One region of the Martelella mangrovi genome, then DNA from elsewhere that is predicted to be linked to it. Evidence: riboswitches for the same ligand, from Rfam matches in the RefSeq annotation. Region 1 holds a riboswitch; the other holds the start of a gene.
The links. A riboswitch is a leader RNA that binds a small molecule or an ion and turns the genes downstream of it on or off. The one in region 1 is predicted to bind FMN.
Positions count from the first base shown of each region.

Region 1 (7,190 bases):
AGCCGGCAGGCGCATGATGCCCGCATTGCAGAGGACCCGTTCGTGGTCCACGGCATTGTCACTGCCGAGACCTTCGAGATCGATGCAAAACGAACATCAGACGCGCTCAGCTTTCTCAAACCAGCGGCTTAGAGGCAGATCGAGCGGTATTTATACCGCTCATATCTTAGCCAGCGCCGCCAGCGCTTCAACACAGGCAGCAGCCGCTTCGCGGCCCTTGTTATGGCTGTCGTCCGCACATCGGGCAAAGGCCTGCTCGGCCGTATAAGTAGTCAGAATGCCGAAAGAGGCAGGCACGCCGGTTTCGAGCGAGACCTGCATCAGCCCGTGGGCGGCAGCTTCCGAAATATATTCGAAATGCGCCGTTTCCCCCTTGATCACCGCGCCGAGGCAGACAACGCCGTCAAACTTGCCGCTCAGCGCCAGTTTTTTCGCCACCAGCGGCGTCTCGAAAGCCCCCGGAACCTCGAAGATATCGGCATCGGCAACCGGTGCGCCGCGTTCCGACAGCTCGGCTTGCGCGCCTTTGAGAAGGCCGCTCGTGACCTTTTCGTTGAAGCGGGAAATGACGATCGCGATACGGTGAGACACAGAGAATTTCCTTTCAGAATCAAAAGTCGGGAGTGATGCTGGCGCGCGGCGCTTACGGCAGGATATGGCCGAATTTTGTGCGCTTTGCCGCCAGATAGGTTTCGTTGAAGGGGTTTGTTGCCGTGATCAGCGGCACCCGTTTCTCGATCGACAGGCCCGCCCGCTCCAGGGCCTCGGGCTTTTCCGGATTGTTGGACAGCAGCCGCAGGCGCGAGATGCCCAGGCTTTTCAGAATATGGACGGCAGCGTGATAATCGCGGGCATCGGCCGGCAGGCCAAGCGCCAGATTGGCCGCATGGGTGTCGAGCCCCTTTTCTTCCTGCAGGCCGTAAGCGCGGATCTTGTTGGCAAGGCCGATACCGCGCCCTTCATGGCCCTTGAGATAGACGATCACGCCGCCCTCTTCGCCGATCATCGCCATGGCCTGATGCAATTGCTCGCCGCAGTCACAGCGAAGCGAGCCGAAAACATCGCCGGTCAGGCATTCGGAATGCACACGCACAAGCGGCGCATTGCCGAGCGGCCCTTTCACCAGCGCCAGATGTTCGGTTCCGTCGATCAGGCTCCTGAACGCATGCGCCTTGAAGCCTGCGACGGCCGTGGGCAGTTCTGCCCGGGCAACTTCCTCGACGAGAATTTCGGTCCGCATGCGGTATTCGGCAAGCTCCCGGATAGTCAGGAGCGGCATGTCGTGGGTTTTCGCAAAGGTTTCCAGATCGGGCCGGCGCGCCATCTCGCCATCGTCGCGCATCACCTCGCAGATGACGGCAGCCGGATTGAGCCCGGCAAGGCGCGCCAGATCGACCGCCCCTTCGGTATGGCCGTCACGCACCAGAACGCCGCCATCGGCCGCGCGCAGCGGAAACATATGGCCGGGCGAAACGATATCGGACGGCACGGCCTGAGGGTTGGCAGCCGCGGCGATGGTGCGGGCGCGCTCGGCCGCCGAAATGCCGGTGGAAATGCCTTCCGCCGCCTCGATGGAAACGGTGAACGCCGTTTCGTGGCGCGCGCGGTTGTTTTGCACCATTGGCTTGAGGCCCAGCCGGTCGACCTGTTCGCCCGTCAGCGTCAGGCAGATCAACCCGCGTGCATGTTTCGCCATGAAATTCACGGCCGCCGGCGTGGCGAAATCGGCAGCGACAACGACATCGCCCTCATTCTCGCGGGTTTCGTCATCGACCAGCAGCACCATGCCGCCGGCTTTCAGTGCAGCAAGGGCCTTTTCCACCGCAGAGGCGGTCAGATTGCGTTCCATCTTGGTCATTCTTGTTCTCCGGGCGGAAAGATCGCCTCGTTCAGGTCGTCAAATTCGTTGGCGCGGCGGAAGATGCGAACCCGGTCGGGGTCGCCTTTGCGGATATGGACATGCTCGTCCCACAGCCCGTTTTCCAGCACCGAGGAGGTCAGCGAGGGGCCGGCTTCGACCAGCACTTCCAGTACGCCACGTTCGCCGAGCATTTGCAGACTGTCCGTCAGGTTTTCGGATATGACGACGGAAAAGCCGCGCGCTTCAGCCGCCGCGATATAATCCGCCGGAACCCTTCCCCGCCGGTCGAGGATCGCCAGCACACGCTGCTTGCCGGCAAAATCGGGAACCCGCCGAACGGTCAGTTCGGGATGATCGGCGAGGATCGTGCCGGACCCCGTCAGGATCGCATCGGCGCGGCGGCGCAGGCGATGGGCAAGCGTCAGGGATGCGGGCGAGGTAAAGGTTTTGGCACCGGCAGGCGGCACCATATTGCCATCGGCATCGACCGCCTGCTTGACCGTGACCCAGGGCAGCCCGGTGACCGTCTGCTTTGCAAAGGGCGCGATCAACCGGGATGACAGAAGCGCCAGCTGCCGGGCCCGCTCATCGGCCATCGCACCGGCAAAGGTGACCAAAAGCCCGGCGGCGGCAAGCCGGGCCGCACCGCCGCCCGTCACACCCGGATTGGGATCGGGGGCGCCGATGACCACGCGCCGGGCCGGCGTTGCCAGGATGGCATCGGCACAGGGCGGCGTGCGGCCGTGATGATTGCAGGGCTCAAGCGTGACGACAACGGTGTGAACCCGGCTGACAAGTCCCGCCGCGCGCGCTTCGGCAATGGCCGCGGCCTCCGCATGCGGGGCTCCGGCCTTGCGGTGAAACCCTTCGGCAAGCACCACGCCGGCGGCATCAAGCAGCACGCAGCCAACGGGCGGATTGGGCGATGTTGCGCCGGCAAACCGCACGGCACCCTCAATGGCGCGGGCGAGCGCGGCCGTCACGACGGCGGCATTCAGATTTTCTGCGGCGGGGTATATGCCCATGCTTTCGCCTCATCATTCGACAAAGACGCCATGCAGGGCAAAAAGCGGGGAAAACACGCATTGCGCCCACAATATGGGATACAATGCGCACCTTGGCACACGCTGTTCTCTTCCATCCGGACTTTAACCGTCGGCTCCGGAATCACACCGGATCTGCTGACCTTCGATTATCAGGAGTTTTCCCTTAAATCGAAGCGCTCGCGGGCTGATGCTCGAAAAGAGCAATTACCGCCGGTGGGGAATTGCACCCCGCCCTGAGAACGTCGCCGACCGGACTTCCGGCCGACGCAATAAACTTAGACACGCGATTTAAATTTGACAAGCGTGAATTTGTGAACAGCCCGTCACGCCCGAAACCCGGCCCGCCAATGCGGTCACACAACGCAGCTGTTCGCCCCGGCAGCGCGAAAGCCTGCTGACGCCGGCCTTCACCTTGCCGGAGCGGCACGTCCTCAGCGGCTGAGCGCCGCAACGATGCCGCGCAATTCGGCAAGCCCCTTCAGGCGGCCGATCGCCGGGTAACCCGGCTGAGCCTTACGGTTCTGGTCATCGAGAATGTCGAGACCGTGATCCGGGCGGAAGGGAATATTCCAGTCGACCCGGCCCGCTTCGCGACGCCGCTTTTCCTCTGCAAGCGCTGCAGCAACAAGCGCGACCATATCGGTATCGCCGCCGAGATGTTCCGACTCGTAGAACGATCCCTTGATGTCGCCGGTCTCGCGGTGAACATTGCGCAGATGCAGGAAATGCACGCGATCGCCAAGCCGCTCCATCATGCCCGGCAGGTCGTTGTCCGGGCGCGCGCCGAGTGAACCGGAGCAGAGCGTAATCCCGTTTGCGGGCGTGTCGACTGCGTCCATCATCATCTTGTAGTCGGCTTCCGTCGACATCACGCGCGGCAGGCCGAGAAGGCCGAAGGGTGGATCATCGGGATGGCAGCAAAGCCTGAGACCGAGCTTTTCGGCAACGGGCGCAACCTCCTCGAGAAAGGCGGTGAAATTGGCGCGCAGCCCGTCCGGCGACATCGCGGCATATTCGCCAAGATGGTGGCGCACATCTTCCAGCGTGAAGCTTTCGGCAGCCCCGGGCAGGCCGAAAACAATGTTTCTGGCAAGCAACTGCTTGCGCGCATCGTCCATATCGGCAAAACGGCGCGCCGCCTCATCGCGGATTGCTTCGGGAAAATCCTCGGCCGCGCCCTTGCGCTTAAGAACATGAATATCGAAAGCGGCAAAATCGGCATAGTCGAAGCGCATGCAGGTTGCACCCGACGGCAGGCGCCAGGCGAGGTCGGTCCGGGTCCAGTCGAGCACCGGCATGAAATTGTAGCAGATCGTCTCGATGCCGGCGCGGCTGAGATTTGCGAGGCTGACCTTGTAGTTTTCGAGATGCGCGCGCCAGTCGCCCTTCTGCTTCTTGATATCTTCCGAAACAGGCAGGCTTTCGACCACTTCCCATTTGAGACCCGAAGGGGTGCCGTCGGCCATGACCGCCAGCTCCTGCTGCCGTTTGGCGATCTCTTCCGGCGTCCAGACCGCGCCTGTGGCCACGTGGTGAAGTGCGGTCACCACACCCTCCACGCCCGCCTGCAGCATGTCATCGACGGATACCCGGTCCAAAGGACCGAACCAGCGCCAAGTCTGCCTCATCATTCTCTCCCTGAGCATATGCGTTATTGCGGCCAAACCTAAGCGAGAAGGTTCGCCCTGTCATACGAAATCACTAGCACCAAATTAGATTGTTGACTAGTATGGAAGTATGGTGCAGACTGAAATTTATCGGGAGGTTCAGACATGTTGCCAGAGACAATAGCCACCAGCATCGCACCGGGCGCACCGGTCGGATCGCAGCTGCACGGCATTCTGCGCGACCTGATCATCCACAATGAACTGCCGCCAGGCTCCCGGCTTTCGGAATCGGAACTGGCAGCACGGTTCGCCGTCAGCCGCCAGCCCGTGCGCGAGGCCTTCATCAAGCTTTCCGAAGAAGGGCTGCTTGAGGTCCGTCCGCAACGCGGCACTTTCGTGCGCCGTATTTCGCAGGCCGCCGTCATGGATGCCCGTTTTGTCCGTGAGGCAATCGAGGCGGATATCGTCAAGCTTCTCGCCGCCGATCCCGATGCCGGACTGGTGGATGAATTGCGGCGGCAGCTTAAGGAACAGAGCGAAGCGGCAACCCGGGATGCCAGCCGGTTCATCCAGCTCGACGAACTGTTTCACAAGACCCTTGCCGATGCCGCCGGCAAGGCAAGGGCCTGGGCGCTCATAGAGGGCCTGAAGGTACAGATGGACCGGGTGCGTTATCTCAGCCTTCTGCGCTTTCCGATGGTCAAGCTGACCGCCCAGCACAAAGCCATTGTCGACGCCATCGGCGCCGGCGATCCACAGGCCGCCGAACGTGCCGTTCGCGGACATTTGCAGGAGATCCTGAGCGATCTTCCCGCCATCTTTGAGGAAAAGCCTGAATTTTTCGAAGCTCCGGGGCGTCAGGCCGCCCCGAACTCCAACGTCTGATAGGGAGGACGACATGACACATTTCACCAAACTGGGCAGCATTGCACTGGCCGGCCTTGCCGCCAGCCTTCTCGCCGGTTCTGCGCTGGCCGCCGACTATACGCTGAACGTCAATACGGCGCTGGCCACCAATGACCCGCTCTACAAGGGCCTCGAAGCGTTCCGCGACAATGTCGCCGAAGCCTCCGACGGCGCGCTCGAGGTGCGGCTGTTTCCGAATTCCCAGCTCGGCCCCGATGAGGACGTGCTCGAGCAGGCTCGCGCCGGCGCTCCCGTTGCCGTTGTCGTCGATGGCGGACGCCTTGCCGTTTTCGTGGATGAGTTCGGTGTGCTCGGTGCGCCCTATCTCGCCAACGGCTATGAGGGTATCCGCAAGGTTGTCACGTCCGACCTCTTCGACGAGTGGGCCGAAAAGCTGCATGACGATGCCGGCCTTGATGTGCTGAGCTTCAACTGGTGGCAGGGTGAACGCCACCTTCTGACCAATGTGGAAATCACCGGTCCGGAAGACCTTTCGGGCATCCGCATGCGCACGCCGGGCGCACCGGTATGGACCGGCACGATCGAGGCCATGGGCGCAACCCCGACGCCGCTGCCCTGGGGCGAGGTCTATTCCGGCCTGTCCTCCAAGGTCATCGATGGCGCCGAAGCCCAGCTTCCCGCCGTTGTCGGCGCCAAGCTCGACGAGGTCATCACCTATGTCACCAAGACCGGCCACATCAACCTGATCACCGGCCTGATCACCTCGGCGGCATGGGTCGATTCGCTTCCCGAAGACCTGCAGACCGTTCTGCATGAAGAAGCGCTGAAGGCTGGCGACATCGCCTCCTATGGCACGCAGGACGCGCTTGAAAGCCTCGAGGCACAGCTGGTCGAAAGCGGCGTCACCGTCAACGAAATCGACGTGACACCGTTCCGCGAAGCAACCGCCGTTGTTTACGACGACCTTGGTTACGGCGACCTGCGCGACCAGCTTCAGGCGATTGCAGCCGAATAAGGATCGCGGCTGCAATATCGCATCCAATCAGACGGGCCGTGCTGTCAGCGATGGCACGGCCCGTCGAAAGCAAACAGATTTCCGACGTTTTCGGAGACATCGGGCGCCGGAAGCAGAACAAAAACAGCGTTGACGAACATTTACCGACCCGCTCCTGGCGCAATGCTCGTCAAACATATCCGGAGGGGGCACCATGCCCGGTTTCCTCGCTAAGATCGAATACGTGGCAGGCGCAACCCTGCTCGCCGTCATCACCATGCTTGTGTTTATCGCCGCCACCATGCGGTTTTTCGGCCACCCGCTGATCTGGTCGGTCGACCTGGCGCAGCTTCTGTTCATCTGGCTCTGTTTCATCGGCGCCGCCCGCGCCCTGCGCGAACGTGGCCATCTGGGCGTCGACTACCTGGTGCGCCCGCTGCCCTTCCGCTACCGGCTGTGGCTGGAAACGGTGCTGGCTGGCATTTTCATCGGGTTCCTGATGCTTCTGGCGGTCGAGGGTTACGATCTGACCATGCTCAACAAGGAGCGTCAGTTCGGCGATTCCGGCTTGTCCTATGCCTGGGTCACCATCGCGGTTCCGGCCGGCTGCGTCATGCTGTCGGTCTCCATCCTCGGCAATCTCGTTCAGGCCTGGCGCCACGCAAAGCAGGAGCAGTTCTTCATCTTTGCCCGCAAGGCGACCGAGGATGAGCCGGTCATCGAAACCAGCGCGACGGAGTAAACATCATGGCCCTTATCGGTATCGTATTTTTCGCGCTGATGCTGGTCGGTGCACCGATTGCCTTTGCGATCGG
Region 1 is NZ_JBEPLY010000006.1:80,700-87,889, reverse strand. Features, by position in the region: gene ABID12_RS10590 (YciI family protein) at 1-132, shown strand, start outside; gene ribH (6,7-dimethyl-8-ribityllumazine synthase) at 160-591, opposite strand; gene ribB (3,4-dihydroxy-2-butanone-4-phosphate synthase) at 644-1,858, opposite strand; gene ribD (bifunctional diaminohydroxyphosphoribosylaminopyrimidine deaminase/5-amino-6-(5-phosphoribosylamino)uracil reductase RibD) at 1,855-2,886, opposite strand; FMN riboswitch at 2,987-3,152, opposite strand; gene uxuA (mannonate dehydratase) at 3,339-4,535, opposite strand; gene ABID12_RS10565 (GntR family transcriptional regulator) at 4,680-5,399, shown strand; gene ABID12_RS10560 (C4-dicarboxylate TRAP transporter substrate-binding protein) at 5,413-6,396, shown strand; gene ABID12_RS10555 (TRAP transporter small permease) at 6,590-7,117, shown strand; gene ABID12_RS10550 (TRAP transporter large permease) at 7,123-7,190, shown strand, end outside.

Region 2 (7,190 bases), on a different contig from region 1:
GCTGCCGGCCAGATCGAGGACTATTCGAAGCTTGCCGACACGGTTGCCTCGCATCTTGCGATCAAGCTGACGGAAAAGCAGGAAATGCTGGAGACCACCAGCGTGAAGGAACGCCTTGAAAAGGCGCTCGGCTTCATGGAAGGCGAGATTTCCGTTCTGCAGGTCGAAAAGCGTATCCGCACCCGCGTCAAGCGGCAGATGGAGAAGACCCAGCGCGAGTATTATCTGAATGAGCAGATGAAGGCCATTCAGAAGGAACTCGGCGAGGGAGAGGACGGCCGTGACGAAATGGCCGAACTGGAAGACCGCATCAAGAAGACCAAGTTCACCAAGGAAGCACGCGAAAAGGCCGATGCGGAGATGAAGAAGCTCCGCAACATGAGCCCGATGTCGGCGGAAGCGACCGTGGTGCGCAACTATCTTGACTGGCTCACCGGCCTGCCGTGGAACGCGAAGTCGAAGATCAAGCGTGACCTGAAGCATGCTGAAAAGGTGCTCGAGGAAGACCATTTCGGCCTCGAAAAGGTCAAGGAGCGGGTTGTCGAGTATCTTGCCGTGCAGGCGCGCGCCAAGAAGCTCAAAGGTCCTATCCTCTGCCTCGTCGGCCCGCCCGGCGTCGGCAAGACCTCGCTTGCGCAGTCGATCGCCAAGGCGACGGGGCGTGAATATGTGCGTATGGCGCTTGGCGGTGTCCGTGACGAATCGGAAATTCGTGGCCATCGGCGCACCTATATCGGCTCCATGCCCGGCAAGATCGTTCAGTCGATGAAGAAGGTCGGCAAGAGCAATCCGCTGTTCCTGCTCGACGAGATCGATAAGATGGGCGCCGATTTCCGCGGCGATCCGTCCTCGGCCCTGCTCGAAGTGCTGGACCCGGAACAGAACTCGACCTTCATGGATCATTATCTGGAAGTCGAATACGACCTGTCCAACGTGATGTTCATCACCACGGCCAACACGCTCGACATTCCCGGCCCGCTGATGGACCGTATGGAGATCATTCGCATTGCCGGCTACACCGAACAGGAAAAGCTGGAAATCGCGAAGCGTCACCTGCTGCCCAAGGCAATCCGTGAACACGCGCTCAAGCCCGAGGAGTTCTCGGTCGACGACGGCGCGCTGGAACGCACGATCCAGCAGTACACCCGCGAGGCGGGCGTGCGCAGCCTGGAGCGTGAGCTGATGAAGCTTGCCCGCAAGGCCGTGACCGAGATCGTCAAGGGCGACAAGACCGCAGTGCATGTCACGGCGGATAACCTTGAGGATTATCTCGGCGTCCAGCGCTTCCGCCATGGCGAGGCCGAAGGTGACGACCAGGTTGGTGTCGTGACCGGTCTGGCGTGGACGGAAGTCGGTGGCGAGCTTCTGACGATCGAAGGCGTGATGATGCCCGGCAAGGGCCGCATGACGGTCACCGGCAATCTGCGCGATGTCATGAAGGAATCGATTTCTGCGGCGGCATCCTATGTTCGCTCGCGTGCGGTCGATTTCGGCATCAAACCGCCTATGTTCGACAAGACTGACATTCACGTCCATGTTCCCGAAGGCGCAACGCCCAAGGACGGACCGTCTGCCGGTGTCGCCATGGCAACGGCGATCGTTTCCGTGATGACCGGTATTCCGGTGAACAAGAACGTGGCCATGACAGGCGAGATCACGCTGCGCGGCCGGGTTCTGCCGATCGGCGGTCTGAAGGAAAAACTTCTGGCAGCACTTCGCGGTGGTATCACCAAGGTGCTGATCCCCGAAGAGAACGCCAAGGACCTTCCGGAGATCCCGGACAACGTGAAGAACGGTCTGGAAATCATTCCCGTGTCGCGCATGGGCGAGGTGCTGCAGCATGCGCTGGTCGAGGCGCCGCAGCCCATCGAGTGGGATCCGGAGACTGATCCGGTCTCGATTCCCGCTGATGAATCAGACGGTGACTCGAACAAAACAGTGGCGCATTAACGCCGAATTCTCGCCATTTTTCAGGGGCTCCTGTGGAAAAGGGGCCCCTGAGGTCGTCCTTTGGTCGTCCTTTTCCCCACAAATTGCGGTAAGCCTATTGCAATTCCTTGAAACGCAAGGCTTTTGGATGACAGCGGGTAGCGGTGTAAGCCTTGCCGAGGCCCCTGGGAAAAAATTGATCCGTTTCGAACCATTTGAGAAAGGGTGGAAACATGAACAAGAGTGAACTCGTAGCTTCCGTTGCCGAAAAGGCCGGTCTGTCCAAAACCGATGCAGCTTCCGCAGTCGACGCCGTGTTCGACGCCGTACAGGGTGAACTGAAGAACGGCGGCGAAGTTCGCCTCGCCGGTTTCGGTGCCTTCACCGTGTCGCACAGTGCTGCGCGCAAGGGCCGCAACCCGTCGACGGGTGCAGAGGTCGATATCCCGGCCCGCAACGTTCCGAAGTTCACGGCTGGCAAGGGCCTCAAGGAAGCTTGCAACTCCTAAGTTCCGCCTTCTCATGAATGGCACGAAACCCGGGGCCCTGGCCCCGGGTTTTTTGTTGCCTGTTTCGTTGACGCTCAGTTACCGACGTCCCCGTCAGAATTGACTTGCCGCGGACCGGCGATGTCACTACTTGTTGCACAACAAACCATGCCGGAGACAGAACTCTGCCGACGGCACATTCTCGGGGCGGGGTGAGATACCCCACCGGCGGTAAGCGTTTCTCACGCAAGCCCGCGAGCGCCTTTCCGGTCAATGCCGGAAAGGGTCAGCAGATCCGGTTGAAATCCGGAGCCGACGGTTACAGTCCGGAAGAAAGAGAATGCGGGTTGCCGGATGTCTCGGCTTTTGCCGATTGCCGCCGGTGCCATGCGTCGTCCGTCCCCTTATTGCATGCGCCCCGGGCGCCATGAAGGATCAAGACAGGCATGAGCAAGGCAATCTATCGTTCTCCCGCGTTGACCGGTGCATTCTGGATGGTGCTTGCCGGTGTGGTTTATGCCGCCGGCAATGTGCTGATCCAGCAGCTCACCATGAAGATGGGCTTTGCAGCCTCGTCCATTGCCTTCTGGCAATATGGCATCGCCTTTCTGTTTGCCATTCCCTATCTCTGGCGCACCGGGCTTGCGGTGATGCGCACCGCCTATCCGGGACAGCATATCGCGCGTGTTGCGCTCTCCGCACTTGGCGTTCAGGCCTGGGCCATCGGTCTTGCCTCTGTTCCGCTCAGCCAGGCGATTGCGCTGGTGATGACGTCACCCTTCTTTATTATCGTCGGCGCCAGGATCTTTCTGGGCGAGCGTGTCGGGCCGTCGCGGTGGATTGCTACGGCTGTCGGCTTTACCGGCGCTGTGCTGATCCTGCAGCCATGGTCGTCGGGTTTCACCTGGGCGGCGCTGCTGCCGGTGCTGTCTGCGCTTTTGTGGGGCGGTACATCGCTGATCACCAAGAAGCTGACGGCGCATGAAAAACCGGAATCGATCACCGTCTGGCTGCTGATGCTGCTGACGCCGATCAATGCCGTGGTGGCGATTGGCGGCGGTTTTGCCGTGCCCACGGGCGACGTGGTGTGGATCATGCTGGCGCTGGGGCTGATGACCGTGCTGGCGCAGTATTTTCTCACGCTGGCCTATTCCAGCGCCGATGCCGCCTATGTCCAGCCGTTCGACGACCTGAAACTGCCGCTCAATGTTCTCGGCGGCTGGCTGGTGTTCGGCTATGCGCCCGATATGCTGTTCTGGGTTGGTGGCTTGATGATCGTGGCGGCCTCGTTGTCGATCCTGCTGATCGAGCGGCGGCGTGAGCGATGACGGCGATGGTGTCACACCGGCGTCATCGGGACGTAATCATCCTGTCACAGCCGTGACGCACAACCCTCCGGTGATTCAACCTCAGGAGGGAAACCTATGAAACTCCGTCTTACCGGCGCGGCGCTGTCTGCCGCACTTCTGGCTTCAGTCGCGATCCCCGCGTCCGCCGAGCCGGTCTTCAACCGCATCGCCGTTTTCAACGTCGCCGAAAACCTTCCTGCGGATATGGACGCCATGAGCGCCACGTCCGCGGAAATCATCACCGCAACCGAAGACGGCAATATGCTGGTATATTCTGACAGCCCGCTCGAAGCCGTCGGTTTCGTCGACATCACCGACCCGCGCGCACCAAAGGCCGCCGGTACCGTCAAGCTCGACGGTGAACCGACCTCGGTGGCTGTTTCCGGCGCGAAAGCCTATGTCGGCGTCAACACGTCCGAAAGCTTCACCGCGCCGTCCGGCTTCCTCGGCGTGATCGACATTGCATCGCAGACGCTTGAGGCAAAGTGCGATCTCGGCGGCCAGCCCGACTCGGTTGCCGTATCGCCCGATGGCGCGATCGTGGCCATTGCGATTGAAAACGAGCGCGACGAAGACCTGAATGACGGTGAAATTCCGCAGATGCCCGCCGGCGATCTGGTGATCATCGCGTTGAACGACGGCGGCGCCGACTGTGCAACGACGAAACATGTTGCCATGACCGGTTTTGACGAGATGACCGCGCCGAGCGATCCGGAACCGGAATTTGTCGACATCAACGATGACAACGAGATTGTCGTCACGCTGCAGGAAAACAACGGCATCGTCATCGTCGACGGCAATACCGGCGAGGTGAAGAACCACTTTGCCGCCGGCACGGTCGATCTTGCCGACATTGATACCGAACGCGACGGTCGCCTCGATTTCACCGGTTCGCTGACCGGTATTCCGCGCGAGCCCGACACCGTAAAATGGCTCGACAACGATCGCTTCGTGATCGCCAATGAGGGCGACTACAAGGGCGGTTCGCGTGGCTTCTCGATCTTTTCCGATACCGGCGAGCTGCTGTATGAGGCCGGCGCCTCGTTCGAACGCGCTGTTGCTTCCATCGGTCACTTCCCGGACAAGCGTGCCGGCAAGAAGGGCGTTGAGCCGGAAGGGCTGATCACCGGCCGGTTCGGCGACAACAACTATCTTTTCGTCATGTCCGAGCGCGGTTCCGTTGTCGGCGTCTATAATGACAATGTCCAGGACGCTCCGGAGCTGATGCAGCTTCTGCCCTCGGGGATCGCGCCGGAAAGCGGCGTTGCCATTCCCGCCCGCAACCTGCTGGTGACGGCCAATGAGGAAGACCTAGGGCCCGATGGCGGCGTGCGTGCGCATGTGATGCTCTATGCCTATGAAGAGGGCGAGGCCGACTATCCGCAGATCGCCTCTGATGTGAACCATGATCCGCTGATCGGGTTCGGTGCGCTTTCCAGCCTTGCCGCCGACCCGGAAGACGCCAGCAGGCTCTACGCGGTCAATGACAGCTTCTATTCGGCGCAACCCTCCGTCTTCATCATCGACGCCTCCAGAAAGCCGGCGCTGATCACCGACGCCATCCGCGTGACGCACGATGGACAGCCGGCGGAAAAGCTCGATCTCGAAGGCGTTGCCGTTGATGGCAATGGCGGCTTCTGGCTGGCTTCCGAAGGTCATCCCGACAAAGAAGTGCCGCACAGGGTTCTGCACATCGACGGGACCGGTGAAATCACCGAAACCATCAACCTGCCGGATGAACTGCTTGCCCATCAGACGCGGTTCGGCATGGAAGGCATCACCACGGTGGGTGAGGGCGATGATCTGACGCTGTGGATGGCTGTTCAGCGCGAATGGGGCGACGACGAGAAGGGCTTCGTCAAGCTTCTGGCCTACACGCCGGCGACCGGTGAATGGGGCGCAGTCTCCTATCCGCTGGAAACCCCGGAAAAGGGCTGGATCGGCCTGTCCGAAATTTCCGTCAATGGTGACAATGCCTACATCATCGAGCGCGACAACCAGATCGGCGAAGCTGCAAAGGTCAAGAAGCTCTACAAGGTTGCGCTTTCGGACATGAAGCCGGCGCCGATCGGCGCGGAGCTGCCGGTCGTGCAGAAGGAAGAAGTCACCGATCTGCTGCCGCTGATGAAATCGGCCACCAATGGCTATGTCGCCGACAAGATCGAAGGCTTCACCATCGCCGCCGATGGCACGGCCTATGCCGTGACCGACAATGACGGCGTGGACGACAGCTCCGGCGAAACGCTGTTCTTCAAGGTTCCGATGACGCAGTAACGCATAACACGCCCGGGCGGCAGGAATGTTGCCCGGGCAAAATGTCCTTAAGAGGTCGCGGCGCAAAATGCACTGCGGCTTTTTTATATCGCCGGCATTTCTTCACCTGCGCCATGCTCGGGGCGCGCTGTCGGGACAATAATGGCCTGCAAATAAAAAACGGGCCGGTCTAAGGACCGGCCTGTCTCAGACTGCTGACAAACCCGAAGACGTAGGGTTGTTGCCTCCACCAGCCCTTCCCAGAGGTGTCATGCTCGGACTTGATCCGAGCATCCATTCCACTCAACCCTTTGATAAGAAAGGGTTTAAAGTGAGCGTATATCGTTTGGCCCTGGTTCCTCGGGTCGAGCCCGAGGATGACCCAGAGTGAGGGGCCGCTTTGTCAACAAACCGAGACAGGCCGGTCTGACGACCGGCCTGTCTTTTCAACGTTTCGAACTGTGTATTGACCGATCAGCGGTCGGCAACGGCGACGAAGTCGCGTTCGGCGGCGCCTGTGTAAAGCTGACGCGGGCGACCGATGCGCTGTTCGGGATCTTCGATCATCTCGTTCCACTGGGCGATCCAGCCGACCGTACGGGCGAGCGCGAACAGCACCGTGAACATGGTGGTGGGGAAGCCCAGAGCCTTCAGCGTGATGCCGGAATAGAAGTCGATGTTCGGATAAAGCTTCTTCTCGATGAAGTATTCGTCCGTCAGCGCAATTCTTTCCAGTTCCATGGCGACATCGAGAAGCGGATCGTCCTTGATTCCGAGCTCGCCGAGAACCTCGTGGCAGGTCTTCTGCATGATCTTGGCGCGCGGATCGTAGTTCTTGTAGACGCGGTGGCCAAAGCCCATCAGACGGAAGGGATCATCACGGTCCTTCGCACGGGCGATGTATTCCGGAATCCGGTCAACCGAACCGATTTCCTGCAGCATGTTGAGCGCGGCCTCGTTGGCGCCGCCATGCGCCGGGCCCCACAGGCAGGCAATGCCGGCGGCGATGCAGGCGAACGGATTGGCGCCCGAAGAACCGGCAAGACGCACCGTCGAAGTCGAGGCGTTCTGCTCGTGGTCTGCATGCAGGATGAAGATGCGGTCGAGCGCGCGCGACAGGATCGGGTTGACCTTGTATTCCTCGCACGGCGTGGCGAAGCACATATGCAGG
Region 2 is NZ_JBEPLY010000005.1:105,367-112,556, forward strand. Features, by position in the region: partial or broken gene lon (endopeptidase La) at 1-1,882, shown strand, start outside; gene ABID12_RS09450 (HU family DNA-binding protein) at 2,163-2,438, shown strand; FMN riboswitch at 2,612-2,763, shown strand; gene ABID12_RS09455 (DMT family transporter) at 2,864-3,745, shown strand; gene ABID12_RS09460 (esterase-like activity of phytase family protein) at 3,842-6,040, shown strand; gene gltA (citrate synthase) at 6,494-7,190, opposite strand, start outside.
Region 2: another riboswitch for FMN. It lies ahead of ABID12_RS09455 (DMT family transporter); the one in region 1 lies ahead of ribD (bifunctional diaminohydroxyphosphoribosylaminopyrimidine deaminase/5-amino-6-(5-phosphoribosylamino)uracil reductase RibD).